2 regions of the Atlantibacter sp. MEI4A-1023 genome follow, and region 2 is predicted to be linked to the other one. Evidence: predicted binding sites of a transcription regulator. Region 2 holds the regulator's gene; the other holds the start of a gene.
The links. The regulator CRP, encoded in region 2, controls carbon source genes, mostly activating them, when cyclic AMP is high. The targets are predictions, from matches to a motif close to ATGTGANNNNNNTCACAT.
Positions count from the first base shown of each region.

Region 1: a site for CRP is predicted at 4,419-4,436, ahead of adhE (bifunctional acetaldehyde-CoA/alcohol dehydrogenase). Genes of this name have one in related genera too.

Region 1 covers NZ_CM149568.1:2,039,730-2,051,424, reverse strand. Annotated here, with positions in the region: gene oppC (oligopeptide ABC transporter permease OppC) at 1-178, opposite strand, end outside; gene oppB (oligopeptide ABC transporter permease OppB) at 193-1,113, opposite strand; gene oppA (oligopeptide ABC transporter substrate-binding protein OppA) at 1,224-2,852, opposite strand; gene ACVV26_RS09920 (hypothetical protein) at 2,798-3,151, opposite strand; gene ACVV26_RS09915 (YchE family NAAT transporter) at 3,532-4,179, opposite strand; gene adhE (bifunctional acetaldehyde-CoA/alcohol dehydrogenase) at 4,656-7,334, shown strand; gene tdk (thymidine kinase) at 7,414-8,019, opposite strand; gene hns (histone-like nucleoid-structuring protein H-NS) at 8,579-8,992, shown strand; gene ACVV26_RS09895 (NAD-dependent epimerase) at 9,053-10,066, opposite strand; gene ACVV26_RS09890 (UDP-glucose dehydrogenase family protein) at 10,078-11,421, opposite strand; gene galU (UTP--glucose-1-phosphate uridylyltransferase GalU) at 11,445-11,695, opposite strand, start outside.
Region 2 covers NZ_CM149568.1:380,784-392,478, reverse strand. Annotated here, with positions in the region: gene ACVV26_RS01825 (phosphoribulokinase) at 1-621, shown strand, start outside; gene ACVV26_RS01820 (OsmC family protein) at 648-1,052, opposite strand; gene crp (cAMP-activated global transcriptional regulator CRP) at 1,356-1,988, shown strand; gene ACVV26_RS01810 (YccS/YhfK family putative transporter) at 2,036-4,132, shown strand; gene argD (bifunctional acetylornithine/succinyldiaminopimelate transaminase) at 4,122-5,339, opposite strand; gene pabA (aminodeoxychorismate synthase component 2) at 5,425-5,988, opposite strand; gene ACVV26_RS01795 (putative adenosine monophosphate-protein transferase Fic) at 6,019-6,621, opposite strand; gene ACVV26_RS01790 (YhfG family protein) at 6,611-6,781, opposite strand; gene ppiA (peptidylprolyl isomerase A) at 6,887-7,459, opposite strand; gene tsgA (MFS transporter TsgA) at 7,737-8,921, shown strand; gene ACVV26_RS01775 (cytosine deaminase) at 8,937-10,235, opposite strand; gene nirB (nitrite reductase large subunit NirB) at 10,474-11,695, shown strand, end outside.

The sequences.
Region 1 (11,695 bases), 1.7 Mb from region 2:
ACAGCATCGGTGCCAGGGTGACGAACAGTGCAATCAACAACAGTACCACCAGGCTGGCCAGCGCCGCCCGGTTATGCATAAAACGACGGCGCGCGTCCTGCCACAGGCTGCGGCCTTCCACGTCCAGCTTTTCACTGAAGTTTTCCAGCGCCTCGCTGTTTTTCTTACTCAACATTATGGCGTACCTCAGCGTTAATAACGGATTTTCGGGTCGATGACGGCGTACAGCACATCAACCACGGCATTGAACAGGATCGTCAGCGCGCCTACCAGAATGGTCAGGCTCAGCACCAGCGAGTAATCGCGGTTCAGTGCGCCATTAACGAACAGCTGGCCGATACCCGGCAGGCCATAAATCGTTTCGATAACCATCGAACCGGTAATGATCCCCACAAACGCGGGCCCCATATAGGAGAGCACCGGCAATAAGGCGGGCTTCAGGGCGTGACGCAGCACGATGCGGCGCATCGGCAGGCCTTTGGCCCGGGCGGTACGAATAAAGTTAGAGTGCAGGACTTCAATCATCGAACCCCGGGTGATACGTGCAATGCTGGCGATGTAGGCCAGCGACAGCGCCACCATCGGCAGGATCATAAATTTCAGCGCCCCGCCGTTCCAGCCGCCGCCCGGCAGCCACTTCAGCGTAATGGCGAAGATCAAGACCAGCAATGGTGCCACCACAAAGCTGGGTATCACTACCCCGGTCATGGCGAAGCCCATCACTGTATAATCCCATCTGGTGTTTTGCTTCAGCGCCGCAATCACCCCCGCACTGACGCCTAAAAACACCGCCAGGAAAAATGCGGCTGCGCCCAGTTTGGCGGACACCGGAAACGACGTCGCGACCAGGTCGTTAACCGAATAATCTTTATATTTAAACGATGGGCCGAAATCCCCGTGCGCCAGTTGCTTCAAATAACTGAAGTACTGGGTCAGGATGGGATCGTTCAGATGGTATTTTGCTTCAATATTCGCCATGACCTCTGGCGGGAGGGTGCGCTCGCCGGTAAACGGACTCCCCGGCGCGAGACGCATCATAAAAAAGGAAATCGTAATAAGAATAAATAGCGTCGGAATCGCTTCCAGACAACGACGTAGAATGAATTTTAACATTGCCCGTACCTTCTGGCGTGTGCCTTTGTAGTGCGCTAAAAACAGACACAGTGGGGCAAGGAAAACCGTTTATTCAAAAACAACGTCCGTCCCTGCCCCACGCATTGCCATTAATGTTTGATAATATACAGATCTTTCACATAGATATTATCGAGCGGGTCTTTACCGGTATAACCACCGACCCAGGGTTTCACCAGGCGGGCGTTCACGTAATAGAACACCGGCGCAATGACCGAGTCTTTATCCAGCTGTTGCTCAGCCTTGTTATAAAACTCGGTACGCTGCGCCTCGTCGGTGGCCTTAATCGCTTCATCCATAATCTTGTCAAACGCGTCGCTCTTATAATGCGCGGTGTTGTTTGAGCTCGTAGACATCATGGTATTCAGGAACGACGTCGGTTCGTTGTAATCCGCACACCAGCCAGCACGCGCTACGTCATAGTTGCCCTGATGACGGGTATCCAGGAAGGTTTTCCACTCCTGGTTTTCCAGCTTAACGTTGACGCCAATGTTTTTCTGCCAGATTGACGACACGGCGATGGCCAGTTTCTTATGCAGATCGGAGGTGTTGTACAGCAGGTTGAAGGTCAGCGGCTTATCTTTGGTGTAACCCGCTTCGGCTAACAGTTTACGTGCTTCTTCGTTACGCTTCTCTTGCGTCCAGCCAAACCACTCCGGCTTGGTAAAGTTCGCGCCATCGGTATAAGGCGGGGTATAGCCGAAGGCTGGCAAATCGCCCTGATTTTTCACTTTATTAACGATAATGTCGCGGTCAAGGCCAAGCTTCAGCGCGGCGCGAACGCGCGGATCGTTAAACGGCGCTTTCTGGTTGTTGATTTCGTAGTAATAGGTGCACAGATAGGGGTCGACGTGAACTTCGTTGGGGATCTCTTTTTTCAGTTTCTGGAACAGTTCAATTGGCATGTTGTTATACGTCATGTCAATTTCGCCGCTGCGGTAGCGGTTTACGTCAGTGACTTCTGAAGAAATCGGCAGATAAGTGACCTGGTCGATGACGGTTTTGGCGTTATCCCAGTAGTGGGTATTACGTTCCAGCACCATTTTTTCGTTAACTACCCAACTGGTTAACTTATACGCGCCGTTGGACACGATATTGGCAGGCTGGGTCCATTTTTCACCAAATTTTTCTACCACGGCTTTCGGGACTGGGGCCATGGATGAGTGAACCAGCAGCTTATAGAAATAGGGAACCGGCTCGCTTAAAGTGACTTCCAGCGTATTGTCGTCAATCGCTTTCACGCCCAGCTCAGTCGAAGGCTTTTTGCCGGCGATGATGTCATCAATATTGGCGATGTGGCCGTATTGCAGATAACTTTCATAAGGAGAGGCAGTTTTCGGATCGGCCAGACGTTGCCAGCTGTACACAAAGTCCTGCGCGGTAACCGGGTCGCCGTTGGACCATTTCGCGTCTTTACGCAGATGGAACGTCCAGACTTTGAACTCTTTATTATCCCAGGATTCCGCTACGCCAGCCTTTGGATGACCATCCGGGCCGGTAATCAATAAGTTTTCAAACAGGTCGCGGTTAACGTTCGACTCCGGCACGCCCTCGATTTTATGCGGGTCAAGCGACTGCACTTCCGAACCGTTATTACGCACCAGCGTTTGCTTTTCTGCCAGTTGAACGCCCGCCGGCACATCGGCAGCCATTGCCGAACCTGCGATTAGCGCTGATAAAATACCCGCTGCAACCAGACTTCTTGTTGTGATGATGGACATTGTGTTGTTACTCCACTCGTTATAATGAAGACCTTTTTACGGCCTGTTTTTTCCCTTAGGGAGTTCTGTACAGCGCAGGAGTGAATAGCCGCTGCCAGATGTTTTTTTACTTCTTCGTTATCGACGGATTCGTCACCCAGCGACCTGACTCTGTAGATACTGAGCCGGCGAATGTTTTGGCCGGAAAGTACCAAATGCGTTCCACCCGCGCCAATATAATTTGCAAATTTGTTAAGCGTTTCTCTTTTGGAATGCGCAATCTGGAGGACAGATGAGCGCAAAACCACACGAAACTTCATAAAAAGCCTTCTTAATCAATTGCTTGCTATAGTTATGCTAATCATTACGGCATCGTGAACACCGATATCGGATATTTTGCATAAATTTAACAACTGACTATTTTTTAGCAGATTACGCTACGATAGCCACAAAATTACTAATATCATTTCAATAATGTTGCAGCAAGTATCAGAGTTGATTGTGAGAGAAATAACAGCTCAGGCGGAGAAGAAATAATCGGAAGCCATCAAAGCGATTTTTAATTGATTGAAAAGCAATGCTTTTATTAACTATTACTTTTTATTATACAAAGGAGGATGATTGGTGGGTTTTGCAATAATGCGAGTAAATTTTCAAAAATAGCGAAGCTCTGCTTCGCCTTTTTTCAAATGAAAGTGATTCAGGACACCAGGCCGGGAAAAAGCGCTCTTATACCGGTGACAATAAATTCGATACCCAACGCCATTAACAGTAATCCCATAATACGAGTAATGACGTTAATACCGGTTTGCCCTAATAACCTCACCAGCCAGGGAGCCAGGCGAAACACGCCCCAACAACATAAAGCGAACAGCGCAATGGCGACCGAAAAACCGATCAGATGCGAAATAGAATGGAATCGGGTGCCCCATACGATAGTCGAACTGATCGCCCCCGGTCCCGCCATTAACGGCAGGGCAAGCGGCACAACGCCAATGCTTTCACGGATGGCGGTTTCTGATTTTTCCTGCTTGTTTTGCTTATCTTCACCGAGCTTGCCGCTAATCATCGACATGGCGATGGTCACCACAAGGATGCCACCAGCAATACGAAACGAATCAATAGAAATGCCGAAGATTTGCAGAATGCCGTCGCCGAGGAACAGCGAAGTCCATAAAATAATCGCTACCGACAGGTTTGCCGTAAGATTGGTTTTATTGCGCGCCGCCGCCGTCTGATAGCTGGTCATGCTAATAAACACCGGGATAATGCCCACCGGGTTGACCAACGCAAATAATCCTATAAAAAATTTAAAATAGGTCGGCAAATCAAAAAACGACTGCATCACGGGGAGCTCCGCATTTCAGGGGGTAGTTGTGGCTTGCGTAATGTAATGGAAAACCTCAACTGCCGTCACGCTCTTTCACAGCACATTTATCTGAATAATTTCATAATGATGGAATTATTCATCTGTGTTATACATGTGTTGTATTCATGGAACTTTAATATTTGCGTGTTGTAATCAGTATTATTTTGTTAACAAATCGCCACGAATAAGCCCTGCTGAAAGGTGTCAGCATTGAGAATAATTGATCCAGATCACACATTTTCTACTCAGAAGTGAGTACTCTTGATTACGCCCCAATTGATAACAACATCATATATTAGTGGTGTTTCAGGTAAGGCTCTTTTAATAAATCAGTAGATAATAAGTAGTAGCGTGGCGTTACATACTGTCTTTACCCAAGCTGTTTCATGCTGACTATACTGACGTGTCGAACAGCTGATTTACTAAAAGAGTTTAACATTATCAGGAGAGCATTTATGGCTGTTACCAACGTCGCTGAACTTAACGCCCTCGTCGAGCGCGTAAAAAAAGCCCAGCGTGAATATGCCAACTTCACTCAAGAGCAAGTAGACAAGATCTTCCGCGCCGCCGCCCTGGCCGCCGCTGATGCTCGAATCCCCCTCGCGAAACTGGCCGTTGCCGAATCCGGAATGGGTATCGTAGAAGATAAAGTGATTAAAAACCACTTCGCTTCTGAGTATATCTACAACGCCTATAAAGATGAGAAAACCTGCGGTGTGCTGTCTGAAGACGACACCTTCGGAACCATCACCATCGCTGAACCCATTGGTATTATTTGCGGTATTGTTCCGACCACTAACCCAACCTCTACCGCAATATTTAAATCTTTAATCAGCCTGAAAACCCGCAACGGTATCATCTTCTCTCCGCACCCGCGTGCCAAAGATGCCACCAACAAAGCGGCAGATATCGTGCTGCAGGCTGCTATCGCTGCCGGCGCGCCGAAAGATCTTATCGGCTGGATCGATCAGCCTTCTGTGGAACTGTCCAACGCCCTGATGCATCACCCGGATATCAATATGATCCTGGCGACTGGCGGCCCGGGCATGGTGAAAGCGGCATACAGCTCCGGTAAACCTGCTATCGGCGTAGGCGCGGGCAATACCCCGGTTGTGATCGACGAAACTGCCGATATCAAACGTGCTGTGGCTTCTGTTCTGATGTCTAAAACTTTCGACAACGGCGTTATCTGTGCTTCCGAGCAGTCCGTTGTGGTCGTCGATTCCGTGTATGACGCAGTGCGTGAGCGTTTCGCCACCCACGGCGGCTATATGCTGCAGGGCAGCGAACTGAAAGCCGTTCAGGACATTATCCTGAAAAATGGCGCGCTGAACGCCGCCATCGTAGGCCAGCCAGCAACCAAAATCGCTGAACTGGCAGGCTTCACCGTACCGGCAGATACCAAAATTCTGATCGGCGAAGTGACTGTTGTTGACGAATCTGAACCGTTCGCCCACGAAAAACTGTCTCCGACTCTGGCAATGTACCGCGCAAAAGATTTCGACGACGCGGTCACCAAAGCGGAAAAACTGGTGGAAATGGGCGGTATCGGCCACACCTCATGCCTGTATACCGACCAGGACAACCAGCCGGAACGCGTTCGCCTGTTTGGCAACAAGATGAAAACTGCCCGTATTCTGATCAACACCCCGGCTTCACAGGGTGGTATCGGTGACCTGTACAACTTCAAACTGGCGCCTTCCCTGACGCTGGGTTGTGGTTCCTGGGGTGGTAACTCCATCTCTGAAAACGTGGGTCCGAAACACCTGATCAACAAGAAAACCGTGGCCAAGCGAGCAGAAAACATGTTGTGGCACAAACTTCCGAAATCTATCTACTTCCGCCGTGGCTCTCTGCCTATCGCGCTGGATGAAGTGATTACCGACGGCCACAAACGTGCGCTTATCGTGACCGACCGCTTCCTGTTCAACAATGGTTATGCTGACCAGATCACATCCGTTCTGAAAGCTGCCGGCGTTGAAGTTGAAGTGTTCTTTGAAGTCGAAGCTGACCCAACGCTGTCTGTCGTACGTAAAGGCGCAGAGCTGGCGAACTCCTTCAAGCCTGACGTGATCATCGCGCTGGGTGGCGGTTCCCCGATGGACGCCGCGAAAATCATGTGGGTTATGTATGAGCACCCGGAAACCCACTTCGAAGAACTGGCGCTGCGCTTTATGGACATCCGTAAGCGTATCTACAAGTTCCCGAAAATGGGCGTGAAAGCGAAAATGATCGCCGTCACCACCACTTCGGGTACCGGTTCTGAAGTCACGCCGTTTGCGGTAGTGACCGATGATGCAACCGGTCAGAAATATCCGCTGGCAGACTACGCGCTGACCCCGGATATGGCGATTGTCGATGCGAACCTGGTGATGGATATGCCGAAATCCCTGTGCGCCTTCGGCGGCCTGGATGCGGTGACTCACGCCCTGGAAGCTTATGTGTCGGTACTGGCGAGCGAGTTCTCTGACGGCCAGGCGCTGCAAGCCCTGAAACTGCTGAAAGAAAACCTGCCGGCGTCCTACCATGAAGGGTCTAAAAACCCGGTAGCGCGTGAGCGTGTACACAGTGCAGCAACCATCGCTGGTATCGCGTTTGCTAACGCCTTCCTGGGTGTTTGCCACTCTATGGCGCATAAGCTGGGTTCTCAGTTCCATATTCCGCACGGCCTCGCTAACGCCCTGCTGATTTGCAACGTAATCCGTTATAACGCCAACGACAACCCGACCAAGCAGACGGCATTCAGCCAGTACGACCGTCCGCAGGCGCGCCGTCGCTATGCAGAAATCGCTGATCATTTAGGTCTGAGCGCGCCGGGCGATCGCACCGCTGCGAAAATCGAGAAACTGCTGGCATGGCTGGAAAGCATCAAAGCTGAACTGGGTATTCCGAAGTCAATCCGTGAAGCTGGCGTGCAGGAAGCGGACTTCCTGGCCCACGTAGACAAACTGTCTGAAGATGCTTTCGATGACCAGTGCACCGGCGCGAACCCGCGTTATCCGCTGATCTCCGAACTGAAACAGATTCTGATGGATACTTTCTACGGCCGCGAATTCAGTGAAGGCGAAGTCGCGAAGAAAGACGCCGTTGTGGCGCCAGTGAAAGCTGAGAAAAAAGCCAAAAAATCTGCCTGATTGTTATCGGCAATAATAAAAAACCCGCCTTATTGGCGGGTTTTTTTATCTTGTTACTTAACAGTAACGGCAATAGTCATTATTTATTCTGGATTTCTTTCAGAGAGCCTGTCGCAAGAGCGATTTTATAATGCTTACGGCACACTGAGACGTAACGCTCATTGCCCCCTATCACCACCTGTTCACCTTCATTATAAGGCTTACCGTTCTGGTCTAAACGCAACACCATGCTGGCCTTACGACCGCAATAGCAAATCGTTTTCAGCTCCACCAGCTTATCGGACCAGGCCAGTAAATATTGGCTTCCGCAAAATAATTCCCCACGGAAGTCGGTGCGTAACCCGTAACACAGGACAGGAATATCCAAATTATCGACCACTTCGGAAAGTGCATGCACCTGCTCACGGGTCAGGAACTGGCTTTCATCCACCAGAACGCAATGAATCGCCTCACGCTGGTGTTCGGCATGAATATCCGCGTACAGGTCAGTACCGGGATTAAAAAGCCGTGACGGCGATGAGAGGCCGATACGTGAAGTGACTTTACCGGTGCCAAAGCGGTCATCAATCTCTGCGGTGTAGACCAGCGTTCTCATCCCTCTTTCCTGGTAATTCCACGAGGATTGAAGCAGCGCGGTAGACTTACCTGCATTCATTGCCGAGTAGTAAAAATATAGTTGCGCCATACGCCGCATCACTCCGTTCGTCATGTAATTTTATCATGCGCGATTGTACCATATTCTTCTGTGAAGGCAGCGCGGCAGGCCATTGACATGGTGGTTTCTGCTACGCCCGCTTCGTCATTATATATAAGAAATCACGTTTATTTTTTGTTCGCTGCGGGTTAATCGATTATGATAAAATTAGCGTAACCCCCAGAAATAAAAGTATTTTTCAAATAACACCTCTTCATTAAGCACATCGCTAAATGTATTTATAAACCTTAGATTTTTCCATCATCCGCCACTCCATAATACATTAGGATGATATTAATGCGGGGCCGCAATAATGGCCTGTCGAAGCCGGTAGTTTAGTTATCCTATACGCAATATTTTGTCTGAAATTTACCTTACTCCCGCTTTTTTTGTGCGGTTGTTCAAGAAAAACGCCCAAGACAATATTTAGAACCGCTAACATATATTCTGTAATTTTGAATTCCTTACATTTCGCCCTATTGCGAAAATTAAATTAAGGCTCTATTATTAGCTCAACAAACCCCCCCAATATAAGTTTGAGATTACTACAATGAGCGAAGCACTTAAAATTCTGAACAACATCCGTACTCTTCGTGCGCAGGCAAGAGAATGCACCCTCGAAACGCTTGAGGAAATGCTGGAAAAATTAGAAGTTGTTGTATCTGAGCGTCGCGAAGAAGAAAGCGCAGCTGCTGCTGAAATCGAAGAGCGTACTCGTAAATTACAGCAATATCGTGAAATGCTGATTGCTGACGGCATTGATCCTAATGAATTACTGAACAGCATGGCTGCGGTTAAAACGGGTGCTAAAGCAAAACGTGCTGCTCGCCCAGCTAAATATAGCTATATCGATGAAAACGGCGAAAGCAAAACCTGGACTGGCCAGGGTCGTACGCCGGCAGTAATCAAAAAAGCTATCGAAGAGCAAGGCAAACAACTCGACGATTTCCTGATCAACGAGTAAGTTTCCAAACCTCAATAAAAAATCCCGCCTGGGCGGGATTTTTTTATTCACGTTCAGTAATTAATTAGCGACGTGATAGAAATTTTTATACCAGTCAACAAATTGCTGAACTCCTTCCTCGACCGAGGTATGGGGTTTAAAACCAATAACCTTATATAACGCCTGCGTATCCGCGCTGGTGGCCAGCACATCGCCAGGCTGCATCGGCAGCATATTCTTAATGGCTTCTTTGCCAAGGGCTTTTTCCAGTGCAGAGATATAATCCATTAGGGCTACCGGCGAACTATTACCGATATTGTAGACTCGATAAGGGGCAGAGCTGGTGGCCGGGGTTCCCTCTTCAACCGTCCATTCAGAATCAGGATCAGGAATAACATCCTGCAAACGAACAATAGCCTCGGCAATATCGTCTATATAAGTGAAGTCGCGGCGCATCTGACCGTGGTTATAAACGTCGATGCTTTTGCCTTCAATGATCGCTTTAGTAAATTTAAACAACGCCATATCAGGACGCCCCCACGGTCCATAAACGGTAAAAAAGCGTAGGCCTGTTGTGGGTAATCCGTAAAGGTGTGAATAAGTGTGCGACATTAATTCATTGGCTTTTTTTGTTGCCGCATACAGAGAAACCGGATGATCGACTGAATCTTCCGTTGAAAAAGGCATTTTACGGTTCAAACCATAAACGGAGCTGGATGAGGCGTATAATAAATGTTCAACTTTATTGTGACGGCACCCTTCGAGAACATTTAAATGGCCAATCAGGTTTGCCTCCGCATACGCATGTGGGTTCTCAAGCGAATATCTCACCCCAGCCTGCGCCGCAAGATGAATCACGCGCTGAAACTGTTCTGCTGAAAATAACGCCGCCATCGCTTCACGATCGGCGAGCTCTATTTTATCGAAGCGAAAGTTGGAATGCTTTTTGAGAAGATCGAGGCGGGCAAGTTTGAGGTTTACATCGTAGTAGTCATTCAGGTTATCGATACCGATAACCTGGTGACCGGCAGCAAGCAGACGCTCGCTTACATGAAAACCGATAAAGCCTGCTGCGCCGGTAACCAGAAATTTCATATGACCCTCATTTATTCTGCAATATTAATGGATGCTCCACGGCCAATTGCATAATAAACAAAGCCGCGCTTATCGAGCCTGACAGGATCATACAGATTACGGCCGTCAAAGATAACCGGTTGTTTCAGTGATTTTTTGATGGTATCGAAATCCGGGGCCCGGAAAGCCTGCCATTCAGTACAAATGATTAACGCATCTGCACCCTGTAGCGCCGCTTCTTTGGTGCCCATCAGACGCAAGTCCGCGCGGTGCCCATAAATCCGCTGCGTTTCATCCATGGCTTCCGGATCGAACGCCTGGACTACTGCCCCGCGCTTCCAGAGTTCTTCCATCAACACACGGCTGGAGGCTTCACGCATATCATCGGTGTTTGGCTTAAACGACAGCCCCCACAGCGCGAAGGTTTTACCCTGAAGATCCTCGCCGAAATGACGGGTAATGAACTCAGGGAGTTTCATCTTTTGATCTTCATTGACCTCTTCCACCGCTTTCAGAATGCGCGGTACATAGCCAATCTGCTCCGCAGTACGGATCAGCGCCTGTACGTCTTTCGGGAAGCAGGAGCCGCCATATCCGCAGCCAGGATAGATGAAGTGATAGCCGATGCGCGAATCAGAACCAATCCCCTGGCGCACTTTTTCAATATCCGCACCCAGACGCTCCGCCAGGTTGGAAATCTCGTTCATAAAGCTGATTTTAGTCGCCAGCATGCAGTTAGCGGCATACTTGGTCAGCTCTGCGCTGCGGATATCCATTAAGATCAGGCGGTCATGATTGCGGTTAAACGGCTCGTACAGCTCACGAAGCAGATCGACCACATCGTTGTTATCAGTCCCAATCACGATGCGCTCAGGGCGCATACAGTCAGATACCGCCGCGCCTTCTTTCAGAAACTCGGGGTTTGAAACCACATCAAAGCCCAAATCACTGCCGCGCGCTTTCAGCGCGTCAGCCATCACTTTACGCACTTTATCCGCCGTGCCGACCGGCACCGTGGATTTATCCAGCACGACTTTGTGGTCCGTCATATGTTCGGCGATGGTGCGCGCTACGGCAGTCACATATTTCAGATCGGCAGAGCCGTCTTCATCCGGCGGCGTACCTACGGCGATAAACTGCATAACCCCGTGATCGACACCCTCTTTCGCATTGGTGCTGAAATGAAGGCGTCCTTCTTCATAATTTTTCTTTACCAGCGGCGTCAGGCCAGGCTCAAAAATAGGGATGATACCCTGTTTGAGGTTCTCGACTTTCTGCGCGTCCACATCGATACACATCACATCGTGACCGACTTCCGCCAGCACTGCGGCCTGTACCAGGCCAACATAGCCAATACCAAATACGGTTACTTTCATTGCATTTTCCTGCGGTGAGAAACTTATTTCTTAATGCCGACCGCGCCTTCAAGCCAGGTTTTAAATTCCTCGCCCAGGGTGTTGTGACGAATACCGTACTCGACGAATGCCTGCATATAGCCGAGTTTGTTACCGCAGTCGTGGCTCTTGCCTTTCATGTGGTAGGCTTCAACGGTTTCTTTATCCATCAGCATTGCAATGGAGTCGGTCAACTGAATTTCGTCGCCCGCGCCAGGAGGGGTTTTCGCCAGCAGCGGCCAAATATCCGCGCTAA
Region 2 (11,695 bases):
TTTAATCAGTACGGGCAAACCGGTACCGGGCAATCGCGTAAATATCTGCATACCTATGACGAAGCCGTACCCTGGAACCAGGTACCGGGTACTTTTACCCCCTGGCAACCGTTGCCCGAACCCACGGACGTGCTGTTTTACGAAGGGTTGCATGGCGGCGTGGTGACGCCCCATCATGATGTCGCGCGCCATGTGGATTTGCTGGTGGGCGTGGTGCCGATCGTCAACCTGGAATGGATCCAGAAGCTCATCCGTGACACCGGCGAACGCGGGCACTCCCGGGAAGCGGTGATGGATTCGGTCGTGCGTTCGATGGAAGACTACATCAACTTCATCACGCCGCAGTTCTCGCGTACCCATATTAACTTCCAGCGTGTCCCCACCGTTGACACATCAAACCCGTTTGCCGCGAAGGCAATTCCCTCGCTGGATGAGAGCCTGGTGGTGATTCACTTCAGGAACCTGGAAGGGATAGATTTCCCCTGGCTGCTGGCCATGTTGCAGGGCTCATTCATTTCCCACATCAATACATTAGTGGTGCCAGGCGGGAAAATGGGGTTGGCGATGGAGCTGATCATGCTGCCGCTGGTAAAAAGAATCATGGAAGGGCGAAAAATTTAAGGCGGCAACGCCGCCTTATTAAGCACTTATCCTTCAATCACTTCGTAGGAATGGGTGACGTTCACCGCTTTTTCCAGCATCAAGGCAACTGAACAATATTTCTCTGCCGACAGATCCACCGCACGGGAAACCGCCGCGTCTTTTAACGCTTTACCGGTCACGATGAAATGCAGGTTGATGTGGGTAAAGTAGCGCGGCGCTTCTTCACGGCGCTCGGAGGTCAATTTCACCTCGCAGTCGGTGATGTCATGACGTCCTTTCTGAAGGATCGACACCACATCAATGGCGCTGCAACCGCCCGCCGCCATTAATACCATTTCCATCGGGCTGGGCGCTTTGTCACCGGAGTTGCCGTCCATTAAAACCTGGTGTCCGGAAGCGGACTCACCGAGAAAAGTTAACCCTTCTACCCACTTCACTCTTGCCTGCATTTTGGTTACTCCAGTGTTTCAAAATTACTGACAGATTACGCGGCTGTAACAAAACGCGCAACGGATGAGAGCCAGGTCAAGCTGAAACGAGACAATAGGAGACACTCACGTAAAGCTATGCTAAAACAGTCGGATGCTACAGCGATACATTGATGTAATGCATGTGTGCATACGACCACACCTATTACAGGCCACAGGACGTTAAAGGCCCCTTCTCCGGCCAGGAGAAGAGACGATTGCAAAAACCCAGAGGGTTATTATTGTTGCTCTCTGGAGTCAGCTTAAAACAGAGGATAACCGCGCATGGTGCTTGGCAAACCGCAAACAGACCCGACTCTCGAATGGTTCTTGTCTCATTGCCATATTCATAAGTACCCATCGAAGAGCACGCTGATTCACCAGGGTGAAAAGGCGGAAACGTTGTATTACATCGTTAAAGGCTCCGTGGCAGTGCTGATTAAAGATGAAGAGGGCAAGGAAATGATCCTCTCTTATCTGAATCAGGGCGATTTCATCGGCGAACTGGGATTGTTCGAAGAAGGTCAGGAACGCAGTGCCTGGGTTCGCGCCAAAACGGCGTGTGAAGTGGCAGAAATCTCTTATAAAAAATTCCGTCAGCTAATTCAGGTTAACCCTGACATCCTGATGCGTCTTTCTTCGCAGATGGCGCGCCGTCTGCAAGTGACGTCAGAGAAAGTGGGCAACCTCGCCTTCCTTGATGTGACTGGCCGCATTGCACAAACGCTGCTGAATCTGGCTAAACAGCCGGATGCCATGACCCACCCGGATGGTATGCAGATCAAAATTACCCGTCAGGAGATCGGCCAGATCGTCGGCTGCTCCCGCGAAACCGTTGGCCGCATTTTGAAAATGCTTGAAGATCAAAACCTGATCTCCGCCCACGGTAAGACCATTGTGGTTTACGGTACCCGCTAAACCCTGCGAAACGGCGTGGCTACACGCCGTTTCATCCGATCTCACCCATGTGGCGACGCCTGATCTACCACCCCGAAATCAACTACGCACTTCGTCAAACCTTGGTGTTGTGTTTGCCTGTGGCGGTGGGTCTGGTTCTGGGCCATCTGCAACAAGGCCTCCTTTTTTCCCTCGTTCCCGCCTGCTGCAACATCGCTGGCCTGGACACCCCGCACAAGCGCTTCTTTAAACGCCTGGTTATCGGCGGGTCGCTGTTTGCCCTTAGCAGCCTCGCGGTGCAGTTATTACTGCTTAATTCCGTGCCGCTGCCGTTGGCGCTCTCCGGGCTGGCACTGATCCTGGGCGTCACGGCGGAAATCAGTCCGCTTCATGCTCGCCTGCTCCCGGCGTCGCTTATTGCAGCGATATTCACACTCAGCCTGGCGGGCTCTATGCCGATGTGGGAACCGCTGCTGCTGTATGCCCTGGGCACGCTATGGTACGGGTTATTTAACTGGTTCTGGTTCTGGGTGTGGCGCGAACAGCCGCTGCGCGAAACCCTGAGCCTGCTGTACCGTCAGTTGGCGGAATATTGTGAAGCCAAATACAGCCTGCTGACCCAGCATACCGATCCGCAAAGCGCGCTGCCGCCGCTGCTGGCGCGCCAGCAAAAAACCGTCGACCTGATTACCCAGTGTTATCAGCAGCTACACATGCTGTCGACCGGTAAGCATCACGGCTATAAACGCCTGCTGCGCACTTTTCAGATCGCGCTGGATTTGCAGGAGCATATTTCCGTCAGCCTGCATCAGCCCGAAGAGGTGCAGAAGCTGGTGCGCGAAAGCCACGCCGAGGCGGTGATCCGCTGGAATGCCCAGACGGTGGCGGCCCGCCTGCGGGAACGCGCCGACGATATCCTGTATCACCGTTATCCGAAGCGCTTTGAAATGGATAAGCAGATTGGCGCGCTGGAAAAAATTGCCCGCCAGCACCCCGATAACCCGGTGGGACAGTTCTGCGAATACCATTTCAGCCGTATCGCCAGAGTGCTGAAATCCCAGCGTCCACTGTATTCGCGCGATCTGATGGAAGATAAGCAGCGCCGCCTGCCCGTGCTGCGCGCATTGAAAAGCTATCTGTCGTTGAAGTCCACCGCCCTGCGCAGCTCCGCCCGTATTGCGGTGATGCTGAGTATTGCCAGCCTGGTGGGTAGCGCCCTGCACCTACCGAAACCCTACTGGATTTTAATGACCGTGATGTTCGTGACCCAGAACGGCTATGGTGCCACGCGGGTGCGCATTCTCCACCGAGCGGGCGGCACCATGGCCGGGCTTATCATCGCCGGGATCACCCTGCACTATCACGTTGCCGATGGTTACACCCTGCTGGCGATGCTGGTCATCACCATCGTGAGCTATCTCATCATCCGCAAAAATTACGGCTGGGCGACGATCGGCTTTACCGTCACGGCGGTGTATAGCCTGCAACTGCTCTCCCTGAGCGGGGAGCAGTATATTCTGCCGAGGCTGATTGATACCTTGATTGGCTGCCTGATCGCCTTTGGCGGCATGGTGTGGTTGTGGCCCCAGTGGCAAAGCGGCCTGCTGCGTAAAAACGCCCACGATGCGCTGGAGGCGGACCAGAAAGCGATACGCTTGATCCTCAGCGACGACCCGCAGCCGACGCCGCTGGCCTGGCAGCGAATGCTGGTCAACCAGGCGCATAACGCGTTATACAACTCGCTGAACCAGGCAATGCAGGAACCGGGATTCAATAGCCACTATCTGGAAGAGATGAAGCTGTGGGTGACCCACAGCCAGTTTATCGTCGAGCACATTAATGCCATGACCACCATGGCGCGAGAACACACCATGCTGACGCCGGACCTGGCGCAGCGCTATTTGCAGTCCTGCGAAATTGCGCTCCAGCGCTGCCAGCAGCGGCTGGAATATGACGAGCCGGGGGAAACCAAAGACGCGGTGATCCTGGATATGCCGGAAGCCCTGTCCCAGGGACCGTTAAGCGTGCTGGAACAGCATCTCCAGCGGATACTCGGCCACCTCGATACCATGCACACCATTTCGTCTGTAGCATGGCGTCAGCGGCCGCATCATGGGATCTGGCTAAACCGGCGGCTAAATAATCCGAAAGCGGTTAACGACTGACTTTCGCAACGGCCTGCGCGAAGCGCGTCATGCCTTCATCGATATCGGCACTATCAACCACCAGCGATGGCGCGAAGCGCATCACATCCGGGCCAGCGTTCAGCACCATCACGCCCGCTTCTGCCGCCGCGTGCAAAAACTCACGCGCACGGCCTTTGTACTGCGGTTTAAGCTCGGCGCCAATCAGTAGCCCCATGCCGCGAATGTCGCTGAACACGTCGTACTGCGCGTCGATCTGCTCAAAATGCTTCACGAACTGGGCACGTTTTTGGTTCACGCCAGCCAGTACATCCGGGGTGTTGATGATATCGAACGCCGCGCCGGCTACCGCACAGGCTAACGGGTTGCCGCCGTAGGTAGAGCCGTGGGAGCCCACATGGAACACCGAGGCGATATCCTGAGTGGTCAACATTGCGCTGATCGGGAAACCGCCGCCCAGGGCTTTGGCGCTGGTGAGGATATCCGGCGTCACGCCGTAATGCATATAAGCGAACAGATCGCCGGTACGGCCCATGCCGCACTGCACTTCATCAAACACCAACAGCGCCTGATGTTTGTCGCACAGCTCGCGCAGGCCCTGTAAGAATTCCGGGGTCGCCGCCGTCACGCCGCCTTCGCCCTGAATCGGCTCCACCACAATGGCGCAGGTGTGATCGTCAATCACCGCTTCCACCGCATGCAGATCGTTAAACGGCACGTGGATAATATCTGCCGGTTTCGGTCCGAAGCCGTCAGAATATTTCGGCTGCCCGCCAACCGACACGGTAAACAGCGAACGGCCATGGAAAGCGTTATGGAAGGCGATGATTTTGGTTTTATACGGGCTGTGGCGGGTAGAGGCGTAATAGCGCGCCAGTTTGAACGCGGTCTCATTGGCTTCGGTGCCGGAGTTCATAAACAGCACGCGCTCGGCAAAGGTCGCGTTGATAATTTTGCGGCCCAGGCGCAGCGCTGGTTCATTGGTAAACACGTTGCTGGTGTGCCACAAGGTTTCACCCTGGGTTTTTAATGCCTCCACCAGCACCGGATGGCAGTGACCCAGCGCCGTGACCGCAATCCCGCCGGCAAAATCAACGTATTCTTTACCCTGCTGATCCCATACGCGGCTGCCCTGCCCTTTTACCGGGATAAACTCAGCCGGTGCATAGACTGGCAGAATAACGTCGTCAAAAGTCGCCCGGGTAATTGCAGTCTGTTCATTTGCCATCTTATGCCCATCCGTTTATGCAAAATCTTAATTGAAAAGATAAGCACAAAATATGCATAAAAAATCAATTAATGGCAATAGAAAATCAGCGGCGTAAAAAGTTGGCAAGCAGTGCATGGCCCTGTTCGCTGAGAATGCTTTCGGGATGAAACTGCACGCCCTCCAGATCCCACTCGCGATGGCGAATGCCCATGATTTCATCCTCCGCGCTCCAGGCGGTGACATCAAACGCGTCGGGCAGCGTTGCCGGTTCAATCAGCAGGGAGTGATAGCGCGTCACGGTGAGCGGGTTATTCAGCCCGTGAAACACGCCGCTACCGTTATGGCGAATCGCTGAGGTTTTGCCGTGCATCACCTGACGGGCGCGAATAATCCGTGCGCCAAACGCCTGGCCTATGGCCTGATGCCCAAGGCAGACCCCGAGGATTGGCAGCTTACCCGCATAATCACGAATCACATCCAGAGAGATGCCCGCTTCATTAGGGGTGCAGGGGCCGGGGGAAATGACAATTTTTTGCGGCGCGAGCGTGGCGATGTCGGCAACGCTGATTTCATCGTTGCGCTTAACCACCACCTCTGCGCCGAGTTCGCAGAAATACTGGTACAGGTTCCAGGTGAACGAATCGTAGTTATCAATCAGCAGTAGCATGGCGGCTCCGAAAAAATGAACCGCGCTATTCTACTCACTTTCCCGTGCTTCACTCACCACTTTGCTGAATATCGAGACCAGCGGTTCCAGATCGCCCATCGCGCCAGCCTGGTTCGCCTCGCGCCAGAACTGCGGGTCGATATCGCGCCAGTCGAGGCTATACCCGGCATGGATCGCCAGTTGCTCAAAGAAAATGCGCTGGCTCAGGCCAGAACCCAGGCGGAACGGGTGCAGCACATTAATCTCGCAATAGTAGTGCGCCAGCCGCTGGATAAATTCCGGCGCGGCCAGCCCTGCCAGATACCCTTCGTCTTCCAGATCCTGGAACAGGTCGTTGCCCTCTTTCTCGATATAGCCGAAATGGCAGAAGCGGGTATCGCCCTGGTAAATATCCACTTCACGCAACTCGCCCGCCCAGTCGAACACGTCCTGGAACAGGTGACGGTGGATAGCGCAGAGATGGGGCAACCCGCGTGGGATCGGCCCCAGCGGCAACGTGGCGGCACGCAGCGCAATCAGTTCCAGCATCGCGGTATCCAGACGCTGTGCCTGGCGGATAGTAAGGCGGTTTTTCAGGACATCCAGACCGGCATAGAGATACGGATCGCGCCCGTCGCCAAATTTATCGCTCATATTGCCCCCTGACTTCCTGAAGGCGTTGCTCGGCTTCGTCTGTGGTTAACTCGATTAACGGGATATCGCGTCCCTCCAGGCGCAGGCTGGCCTGAAAGTTACCGTTTCGCTTTTGCTCCCAGAGACGGGATTTCTGTTTATCGGTGAGTTTTTTAGACATAGCGCCTCCCTGATCGTGACCGTATTTGCCACAAGTATAAGCAGCAAATCACAGACACGCCGGGAGGCGGCAAACGCGGGTTAAGCGAACCCGCGCAAAAAGCGGTTAAGGCAGGACTTTAGCGGACAGGATAACTATCGGTTTTGACGGGACATTTTGGTAAGGACCCACGTCGTGAGTCTGGGCCTGGGCAATTTTATCGGCAATGTCCATCCCTTTCACAACTTTACCAAATACCGCATACCCGAAATCGCGCTGGCCGTGGTCGAGAAACGCGTTGTCAGCCACGTTGATAAAGAACTGGCTGGTGGCGCTGTCTTTATCTGCGGTGCGTGCCATCGAAATGGTGCCACGGGTGTTGCGCAGGCCATTATCGGCTTCGTTTTTAATCGGCGCGTTGGCTTGCTTTTGCTGCATATCAGACGTGAACCCGCCGCCCTGGACCATAAAGCCTGGGATCACGCGATGGAAAATGGTGTTGTTGTAGTAGCCGCTATTAACGTAATCAACGAAGTTTTTCGAAGAGATCGGCGCTTTCTGGCTGTTTAACTCCAGTTCGATATTGCCGGCAGAGGTCGTCAACAGTACGCGAGGGTCGCCTTTGGCAGCCAGCGCCGCGGGAGAGAGAGCGGAAAGAGCGAACACAGCTGCAACAGCCGCCAGAGTTGATTTGAGCATGAAGCATTCCTTACGAAAACAGGGTTAAAAGCGAGTGGCTTGATTCTAAAGACCGTAACCGCATCGTGCCAGACATTTACCTGGTTTTACGATGCCTGGCTAACATCCAGGATTTTTAGCTGGAAAGTATAGGAAATATATGTGATTAAACTCACATCGAATCGTGTGTTTTGCAGCAAATAAGTTCCTAAATGTTTATATGCATCACAAAAACACATAAACTGCCCGCGATTTCAGCGTCCCCAGGATGCTTTACCTTTCTCTTCACAGGATCTTCATGACTAACAGCAATCGCATTAAGCTCACATGGATCAGTTACTTTTCCTACGCCCTGACCGGCGCGTTAGTGATTGTCACCGGGATGGTGATGGGCAATATCGCCGACTACTTCGGCCTGCCGGTTTCCAGCATGAGCAATACCTTCACCTTCCTGAACGCCGGCATTTTAATTTCAATCTTTCTGAATGCCTGGCTGATGGAAATCGTCCCGCTAAAAACCCAACTGCGCTTTGGCTTTGTAATGATGGTGCTGGCGGTGGCGGGCCTGATGCTCAGCCATAGCCTGGCGCTGTTTTCCGCCTGTATGTTCGTACTGGGCGTGGTGAGCGGCATTACCATGTCCATCGGCACCTTCCTTGTTACCCAGATGTACGAAGGCCGCCAGCGCGGCTCGCGTCTGCTCTTTACCGACTCCTTCTTCAGCATGGCGGGCATGATTTTCCCAATGCTGGCGGCCTGGCTGTTGGCGCGCACCATTGAGTGGTATTGGGTTTACGCCTGCATCGGCCTGGTCTATGTGGCGATTTTTATCCTGACCTTCGGCTGCGAGTTCCCGGCGCTGGGCAAACACGCTAAACAGAGCAACACCCCTGTCGAGAAAGAAAAGTGGGGTATCGGCGTGCTGTTCCTGTCGGTGGCGGCGCTGTGCTACATCCTCGGCCAACTGGGCTTTATCTCCTGGGTGCCAGAATACGCCAAAAGCCTCGGCATGAGCCTGAACGACGCCGGGAAGCTGGTCAGCGATTTCTGGATGTCGTACATGTTCGGCATGTGGGCGTTCAGCTTTATTCTGCGTTTCTTCGATCTGCAACGCATTCTGACCGTGCTGGCGGGCCTCGCCACGGTGCTGATGTACTGCTTTATTTCCGGCGAACCGCAGCATATGGCGTGGTTTATTCTGACGCTGGGCTTCTTCTCCAGCGCCATTTACACCTCGATCATCACTCTTGGTTCGCTGCAAACCAACGTGCCGTCGCCTAAGCTGGTTAACTTTATTCTGACCTGCGGCACCGTCGGCACCATGTTGACCTTTGTTGTCACCGGCCCGATTGTTGCCCACAGTGGCCCTCAGGCGGCGCTCAATACCGCTAACGGTTTGTACGCTGTGGTGTTCGTCATGTGCCTGGTATTAGGCTTTGTGACGCGCCATCGCCGTCACAACGCTACCTCCGCAGCGCATTAATACTCAACGCGCCCTTTACTCTGCTGAAGGGCGCGTAAAGTAAATCTCCTCCCCGCCGTTATCCATTTTCACCCAGGTTTGCGACAGTTGCGTGGTGGCAATCACTTTGCCGTGACGCACCGACCAGCGCACTGGCACCTGGCGACGCACCGCTTCAAAGCCGTTCTCCGTCGGTAAAATAATCACGTTAGCCGGGTTGCCCTCTTCAATGCCGTACTCAGCAATACCCAGGGTTCTGGCACTGTTGTGGGTGATCAAATCCAGGCTCTGGTTAATCTGCTCGTAGCCCATCATCTGGCAAACGTGCAGGCCCATATGCAGCACCTGCAGCATGTTGCCGGTGCCCAGCGGATACCACGGATCAAAGACGTCGTCATGCCCGAAGCAGACGTTTATGTCTGCCGCCAGCAGCTCCTTTACCCGGGTAATGCCGCGCCGCTTCGGATAATCATCAAACCGTCCCTGCAAGTGGATATTCACCAGCGGATTGGCGACAAAATTAATCCCGGACAGCTTCAGCAGGCGGAACAGCCGCGAGGTGTAGGCGCCGTTGTAGCTGTGCATGGCGGTGGTATGGCTGGCGGTAACGCGCGGGCCGATATTTTCCCGCAGCGCCAGCGCCGCCACGGTTTCCAGAAAGCGCGACTGCTCGTCGTCGATTTCGTCGCAGTGAATATCCAGCGGCCGGTCATATTTCTTCGCCAGCGCAAAGGCGATATTCAGCGATTCGACGCCGTATTCGCGCGTGAATTCGAAATGTGGGATCGCGCCTACGACGTCTGCGCCGAGCTTCAGCGCCTCTTCCAGCAGAGCTTCGCCGTTGGGATACGAAAGAATTCCCTCCTGCGGAAACGCCACCAGTTGCAAATCAACCCAGGGTGCGACTTCCTTCTTAACTTCCAGCAGCGCCCGGAGCGCCGTCAGCGTCGGGTCGGAGACATCAACATGGGTTCGTACATACTGGATGCCCTGCGCCATCTGCCATTTCAGGGTTTGCCAGGCGCGTGCTTTGACATCCTCATGGCTCAGCGTCGCCTTGCGCTCGGCCCAGCGCTCGATCCCTTCAAACAGCGTCCCGGAAAGGTTCCAACTGGGCTCTCCGGCGGTTTGCGTAGTATCCAGATGAATATGCGGCTCGATAAACGGCGGTATCGCTAACCCACCGCGCGCGTTAAGCACATCAAGACTGCTGTGAACACCGTTTTTCATCGGCGTGATAGCACCAAATCGGCCCTTATCGATGGGAATTTGCCACAATCCTTCCCGCCCCGGTAAACGCACATTCTGGATTAACCATAAAGACGTTGAAGACATACTCCCTCCGCTGTAAGCCCTTTTTACAGAGTGATACCACATTCCGCCTGGCCTGACCCGAATTTGTTTAAAAAGCGCGCAAAATCGAAAACTGAATCAATTCCGCCACTTATAAAAACCTACAAAAATCAAGGATATACCCATTAAGGGGTATATAGGGCGGAAATTGATCTGAATCAAGAAGGGGCTTTGCTGAATCGTTAAGGTAAGCAGTAATAGAATAGAAATTGAGGCAAAAATGAGCAAAGTCAAACTGGCTATAATCGGTAACGGGATGGTAGGCCATCGCTTTATTGAGGATCTTCTCGATAAAGCTGACGCCAGCCAGTTCGACATTACCGTATTTTGTGAAGAGCCACGTATCGCCTACGATCGTGTTCACCTCTCCTCTTACTTCTCTCACCATACTGCTGAAGAACTCTCTTTAGTGCGCGAAGGTTATTATGAGAAGCACGGCGTGAATGTGCTGATGGGCGAACGCGCCATCACCATTAACCGCCAGGAAAAAGTGATCCACTCCAGCGCCGGGCGTACCGTCTATTACGACAAACTGATCATGGCGACCGGTTCCTACCCGTGGATCCCGCCAATTAAAGGGTCTGAAACCCAGGACTGCTTCGTCTACCGCACCATTGAAGATCTTAACGCCATTGAAGCCTGCGCCCGTCGCAGCAAACGCGGCGCAGTGGTCGGCGGTGGTCTGTTAGGCCTGGAAGCGGCTGGCGCGCTGAAAAACCTCGGCGTAGAAACCCACGTTATCGAATTCGCGCCGATGCTGATGGCTGAACAGCTCGATCAGATGGGCGGCGAGCAACTGCGTAAGAAAATCGAAAGCCTGGGCGTGAAAGTTCACACCAGCAAAAATACCCAGGAAATCGTGCAGACCGGCAAAAGCGCGCGTAAAACCATGCGCTTCGCCGACGGTAGCGACCTGGAAGTCGACTTCATCGTGTTCTCAACCGGTATTCGCCCGCGCGACAAACTGGCGACCCAGTGCGGTCTGGCCGTTGCGCAGCGCGGCGGTATTGTGATTAACGACAAATGCCAGACTTCTGACCCGGATATCTACGCTATCGGCGAATGCGCCAGCTGGCACAATCGCGTGTACGGCCTGGTGGCGCCGGGCTACAAAATGGCTCAGGTGGCGGTTGACCATATCCTCGGCAACTCCAACGCTTTTGAAGGTGCCGACCTCAGCGCCAAGCTGAAGCTGCTGGGCGTAGACGTGGGCGGCATCGGCGATGCGCATGGCCGTACCCCGAAATCCCGCAGCTATGTGTTCCTGGATGAGAGCAAAGAAACCTATAAACGCCTTATCGTCAGTGAAGACAACAAAACCCTGCTGGGCGCGGTGCTGGTGGGCGACACCAGCGATTACGGCAACCTGCTGCAACTGGTGCTGAACCAAATCGAACTGCCGGAAAACCCGGACGCGCTGATCCTGCCGCCTCACGCCAGCC